DNA from 2 places in the Anaerobacillus sp. 1_MG-2023 genome. Region 2 is predicted to be linked to the other one. Evidence: predicted binding sites of a transcription regulator. Region 2 holds the regulator's gene; the other holds the start of a gene.

Region 1 (3,430 bases), on a different contig from region 2:
TTAAATTATTCCCTTCTTCTGATCCATATATTGTTTCACAGTATATAAGAAGGTCGTGTAGCCCCATTACTCCTAGTCCTACTCGACGTTCGCCAAGAGCTTGCTTCTCATTCTCTTCTAAAAAGTAAGGTGTCGCATCAATAACGTTATCTTGCATGCGTACGCCAACTTCAACCGTTTCTCTCAGCTTATCGAAATCAACAGTCTTTGTCTCTTTATTAGCCATCTCAGCAAGGTTCACTGCTGCTAGGTTACATACAGAGTAAGGTGCTAATGGTTGCTCACCACATGGGTTAGTAGCGACAACTTTTTGACCGTAAGAAGTTGCGTTTGTTTTTTCATTTGCATTATCAATAAAGAAGATACCTGGCTCTGCAGAGTAAGTAGCACAAATATTAATTAAATCCCACAGCTCTTTTGCCTGAACCTTACGATAAGTTCTTACTGGAAAGCCTTGCTTCTCCCAGTCACGTACATCCCCTGATTCATGCCAGTTCTCATTATAAAGTGCCATTTGTTCTTTCGTATAGTTCTCTACATCCGGGAATCGAAGTTCATATTCAGAATCATTTTCAACCGCGTCCATAAAGTCTTTCGTTAAACAAATCGAGATGTTTGCACCAGTCAAGAAGTCAGGATTGTGGACAGAATACGTTCCACCCGTTGCAAGCTTATCCTGCGCATCCTGCATCACTTTTTCTTCAAAGCCACCTGTTCCGGGAATACTACGGTAGTTTAAGATACTTTGGTACATAGATCTTTCCGACTCTGAGAGCGGTGTGAATTTCAACTTATCTTCTGCAAGTTTCTTAATTTGTTCATCCTTTGTATTCTCCATAAGGAAACGAAGAATGCGTGGATTCTGCATTTTTGAAATGATAAATTCAATAATATCAGGATGCCAGTCAGCGAGCATAATCATTTGGGCCCCACGTCTTGAGCCACCTTGCTCCACTAGATGCGTCAGCTTCGCAATATCATCCAGCCATGAAACCGAACCTGATGATTTACCATTCACACCCCTAGCAAGCGTGTTTCTAGGACGAAGTGTAGATCCGTTCGTTCCTACTCCACCACCTCGACTCATAATCTCCATTACTTGTTTACGGTGTTCAGAAATACCTTCTCTTGAATCCTGTGGAAACGGCATAACGTAACAGTTAAAGTACGTCACTTCCGTATCAGCTCCAGCTCCGTAAAGCACACGCCCTGCAGGAACAAAGTTCATAGATGAAAGTTCTTTATAGAAACGATCTTCCCAATATGTCTTTTCCCCATCTGTTTTCTCTACATCAGCAAGGCCACGTGCATTACGACGAGCAATTTGCTCATAATATACTTCCAAGGGCTTTTCTATGACATCCAACGAACGGACAATAATACCTGATTCTCTTTCTTCTTCTGTGTCTAAGACGCCAACGTAATCCTCATGAACAGCTACAGTTGCTTTCTTAGATTGAAGATCGAATTCTTCAATATACCCAAGACCTCTTGCTGGAAATTTTGGATCTTCTTTAATCGTTAAGACAACAAAATCACCTTTTTGTAATGTCTTTTTCTCTGTATCTTTAAATGCATAGCGGTCAAGCATCACAAGACGACTAACACCTTTGTGAGTTAGATGCATATCCTCTGTAATCGGATGAACCTGCGCAAACATTTCAATATCCTTATTCAACTGCTCAATGTTAATAGATCTTCTTTTTTCATTGGTTTGTATTGTCATATAAACCCCTCCGTTTCGACATTTATACACTTAAGAGCATCTCTAGATGTATGTAGCTATGATAAATCGTCTTGATTAATAGTAGCACATGTACACGAACCAGACAATCATTTTTAACCATATATAGTGTTCAGAATTCTTCAATCAATACTACATATAGTAAAAGAGCGAATACTTTAGCGATTTGTCAACTTTCAAATCCAGTGAAAATGAAAGGTTTTCCTCGATAAATAAAGATTAGATTAGAAGAATAGAGAAAAAAGAGGAATTTTGTCTATTGCACATTTTTCCACACTCTGCCTTTTTAACATTGGAGACAAAAGTTAATCAGTTAACAGACCATGATTAAGATTAGAACATTTGTTCTTGTTAAGTCAATAGGAAAAAGCACCCAACGAAGGTGCTTATTTGCTAAAGTTCCATTCCTTGCTAGCGTATTTCTCCTCTGCTAGTTGAACAACAAAGGACTCTTGTTCATTCGTTAGTTGATATGGAACCAATTCAATATCAAGTCCCTGTTGAAAACCATCATAAAAAGCTTTAACCGCTTCAGATATCGATACAGGAGTTTCACGGAGTGAATTAATAGCTACAGCCTTTTTTCTAAAACCTCGCTGCATCCGCTCACGTATCCGTTCATTTTTAAATTTGAAACAATCAAACAATTGGTCCTCATCAATGTCAAGCAAAATCGATCCATGCTGGAGAATGACACCTTTTTGACGAGTTTGAGCGCTCCCAGCGACTTTTCGCCCTTCTACAACAAGTTCATAATAGGATGGAGAGTCAAAACACACACCCGATCTTGGTGCACGTAGCTCTTCTTTCTCTGCATCCGTTTCAGGAACAGCGAAATAAGCATTCAATCCAAGTTTTCTGAAACCAATCAATAACCCTTCTGAAATAACCCGGTACGCTTCTGTTACGGTTGAGGGCATGTCTGGATAATCTTCAGAGACAATAACGCTATAAGTCACTTCCTGATCATGAAGGACAGCTCTTCCACCAGTAGGGCGTCTCACAAACCCTAGACCATTTTTTTCTACAGCATCCATATTAATATCACGTTCGATACGCTGGAAATAACCAATTGAAAGTGTTGGGGGATTCCAACCGTAAAATCGAATAACAGGGGGGATAGTCCCATCACTATGCCATTTCAATAATGCTTCATCAAGTGCCATGTTATAAGCCGGAGAACGTTCTCCCGAATCAATAAATGCCCATTGCTTCATTTTCGGAACTCCTTTATCACTGTCAGTTTTCTAACACCTTCCCTATTCTAGCAGAGGAGAAAATGGATGACCAATGAACACTCTCAATTATTTTAGCTATGTCTTGAACATTATTTGTTTTTCGATCTTTCGAGTATAGGCGTATCCCAACTAATTTAGAACAAATTTGATTTAATTACTGAACACTACCTATTCTTTTTATAGTTATTCCTTTTTTTCTTTTGCGGAAAGCCGAAAAGACGTGTAAACTTAAAGTTGTCGATTTTACTTGAAAGGGTGTAACAAAGTTTATGGAATGGATTATCGCAATACTCGTCGCGATCATTGTGTATGTTGTCATAACTCGATACATGCAAAAGAGGAATTTGAAAACGTTAACGGAGGAAGAATTCCGTGCCGGCTATCGTAAAGCCCAACTGATTGATGTTCGTGAACCAAACGAATTTGATAATGGCCATATTCTAGGGGC
Region 2 (3,430 bases):
TCGTGTACCGACACCAAATGTCTCACTTGTAGATCTTGTAGTAGATCTAGAGAAGGATGTGACAATTGATCAGGTTAATGATGCTTTAAAGGCTGCTTCCGAGGGACCGCTTCGAGGAATTCTTGGCTACTCTGATGAACCTCTCGTTTCCATTGATTACAACGGAAATGATCATTCATCGATTGTCGATGGACTTTCTACAATGGTCGTTGAGAATAAGAAAGTAAAGGTTCTTGCCTGGTACGATAACGAATGGGGTTACTCATGCCGAGTTGTTGACATGGCGAAATATGTGGGAGAAAGAATACCCGAGAGATTGAAAGCAATCGTATAGAAAGAAGGAGAAGAAGCGGTATCTCACCGCTTCTTTTTTAAATGCTTGTGTTATTGATATCTCGATTTTGTTCGAATCAATGGGGGAACACAGCGCGTAAATACTACAAAAATCAACAAGGCTTGTTAATCTAGTCGGTGTGTAAAAAAGCGAAATGCACATCTTAGTTAACGGAGCAGTTAACGATAAACCAAATATATTTGAATGATTGATTCATACTACAGCTAATAGGATAAAATTAGTCATATGAGAGTTTGAGGAGCTTTAATGCTCTATAAAGACGAATTAACAAAAAGGTTCTCTAATTTATTCTTGCAAATCTATTTTAAAAGCCTTATACTATTTTTCGTGAACTTCTTTTATAGCAATTTGGCATTGAAAACTACTTAAAGGGTTAGGACCTCATCGGACTAACTTTCCCCCGTGGTGGATTTTCGATACCGCATGCTAATCAATGCATGAGTAAATTTAAAGGGGGAATTTTGCTATGGATACAATGGGTCGTCACGTCATTGCTGAACTATGGGGCTGTGACATTGAAAAATTAAACAACATGAAATTTATTGAAGAAACGTTTGTTGAAGCTGCTCTGAAGTCTGGTGCTGAGGTTCGTGAAGTTGCATTTCATAAATTCGCTCCACAAGGTGTTAGTGGTGTTGTTATTATTTCTGAATCACACTTAACGATTCACAGTTTTCCTGAACATGGTTATGCAAGTATTGATGTATATACTTGTGGTGATCTTGATCCCAACGTTGCGGCTAACTATATTGCTGATGCTCTAGGTGCAGATTCACGAGAAAACATTGAACTTCCTCGAGGCATGGGTCCTGTGAAACCTAAAGTTAGAGAAGAACAGTCAGCGTTTACTTCATAATAATACAATGATTGAAAAGGGTGCTCAGTGCACTCTTTTTTTATATTCACTAATACGACATCTCGCTTTTCCTCACGGTCCTATTACTTTCAATGTGATTGATTTATCAGTCATTTATTGCTATTCTTAAAAAAAATAGAGGAGGACCTGGGGTGGGAATAAAAGAATTTTTTAGCAACCGTTCTGAAACTGGGGAGAGACATCCGAATGATGCACTTAAAACCCATTATTTTAAAGCGACAAAGGAACAGGCTTTTACAGAAGCAAAAGCCGTCCTTCAACAGCACTATAAAGGTGAAATCGTTACGAATTCTCCGGAGCGTGGAGAATTTGTTTTTCAAGTGAAAGGTCCTAAAAAGGCTCTTATTGTTGTAACAGTTGTCACGGTTCGTGCTTATAGAACTGCAGTCGATTTCTCTGTTTCAACAGAGACGCCTCTTCCGGTTGATTTTGGTTACAGTAAGAAAGTGATTGAAACCATTTATAATGATTTGAGAAAGAAACTTACGTTAATCGGAACAGGGATTTCTGAACAGTTTTAAGGGTAGGTGTGTCTTGACACATTTTATGCTAAAATAGTAGTAGAAATCTTGTTCGTTTAGTGGAGATGATCTTATGCGTTGTCCCAACTGCAATCACAATGGTACAAGGGTGCTTGATTCTCGGCCGGTTCACGAGGGCCGTTCGATTCGTAGGCGCCGTGAGTGTGAATCGTGTACGTATCGATTTACGACATTTGAAACAGTTGAAGAAATACCGCTTATAGTAGTGAAAAAAGAAGGAACTAGGGAAGAGTTTAGCAGGGATAAAATTCTTAGAGGTTTAATTAAAGCCTGTGAAAAAAGGCCTGTTCCACTTGAAACTCTAGAAACAATTGTTAATGAAATCGAACGTGATCTTCGTAATCAGGGAGCTTCCGAGATCAGTAGTGATGCTGTGGGAGAGCTTGTTATGGATCAGCTGGCAAAAGTTGATGAAGTTGCTTATGTTCGATTTGCTTCTGTCTATCGTCAGTTTAAAGATATTAATGTCTTTATCCGCGAATTAAAAGAATTAATTAACAGAGCAGAATAACAAAGGGGGAGCTTCGCGTAAGCTCTTTTTTTGTACGGTTTCAAAAATTATGAGGAATACAAAGGTGAAGCATATGCATTGGAAAGAACTTCTTCCTGTTGATACGCTTCAGATTGAAGCATCCGGAATTTTGCACGAGTATGATCGAAGAGTACTAACATTGTTATATCAACCTTTAATCGGGGCTCCGGCCTACAGTCTTTATATGACTCTCTGGAGTGCTCATGAGCAGCAGAATCATTTTGTTACAACAATGACTCATCATAATTTGCTACTTATGATGAGATGGGATTTGAAGAGAGTACTTGAAGAGAGACGTAAATTAGAAGGAATTGGCCTGTTGAAAACATATGTAAAAGACAGTGGAGATCCTAGACATTTTACTTATGAATTGCAAGCTCCTCTCACACCGGAACGCTTCTTCAATGATGGCGTACTGAATATTTATTTATTCAATCGATTAGGACGTAATCGATACAATGATCTAAAAAAGCATTTCACAGTGGAAAAGGCAGATCTAGCTGAGTATAGTGACGTGACTGCATCATTTAATGAAGTATACGATTCTCTTCACCCGTCTGAAATGACTGGTATGAGCGAAGTAGAAGAGGAAGTAACGATAGAGAAACGTGATGAAAATAAAGGCCTTGTTTTTACTTCTTCACAATTCGACTTCGATATGATGAAGCAGCACATTTCTGATATGATTGTCACTGAGAAAATGTTTACAGAGTCTGTTAAGAAAACGATTGAGCGACTTGCTTTTGTGTATAAAATTGAACCATATGAAATGGGCCGGATTGTAGAACAAGCCGCAATTCACCATGACGAACTTTCTGATGATCTATTGCGAAAGGAAGTAAGCAGTTGGTTCGCGCTTGAAAATCGTGGCAAAGTGCCTGCTCTCCAATATAGAAGTCAGCCTGTTTCTTTACAAGAGTTTCATAAGAAAGAACCCGAGACAGAAGAAGAGAAAGCGGCGCAGAGATATGAACAGATGACGCCATATGATATTCTTCAGCGGGCAGCTGAAGGGGGAAAACCTTCTGAAGCAGATATGAAGCTTGTGGAGCGAATAATGGATGAACAAAAGCTGACTCCTGGTGTTATGAATGTTTTACTTGATTTCATTCTAGAAACTCAGG

The links. The regulator NrdR, encoded in region 2, represses ribonucleotide reductase genes. The targets are predictions, from matches to a motif close to AACACNATATATNGTGTT.
Region 1: Q4550_RS04595 (vitamin B12-dependent ribonucleotide reductase) is a predicted target of NrdR. The motif match lies at 1,840-1,857, and genes of this name have one in related genera.

The regions. Positions count from the first base shown of each region.
Region 1 is NZ_JAUORD010000002.1:155,885-159,314, reverse strand. It holds gene Q4550_RS04595 (vitamin B12-dependent ribonucleotide reductase) at 1-1,726, opposite strand, end outside; gene Q4550_RS04590 (lipoate--protein ligase family protein) at 2,131-2,961, opposite strand; gene Q4550_RS04585 (rhodanese-like domain-containing protein) at 3,252-3,430, shown strand, end outside.
Region 2 is NZ_JAUORD010000004.1:194,117-197,546, reverse strand. It holds gene Q4550_RS09515 (glyceraldehyde-3-phosphate dehydrogenase) at 1-334, shown strand, start outside; gene speD (adenosylmethionine decarboxylase) at 822-1,211, shown strand; gene Q4550_RS09505 (cytosolic protein) at 1,364-1,753, shown strand; gene nrdR (transcriptional regulator NrdR) at 1,827-2,285, shown strand; gene Q4550_RS09495 (replication initiation and membrane attachment family protein) at 2,359-3,430, shown strand, end outside.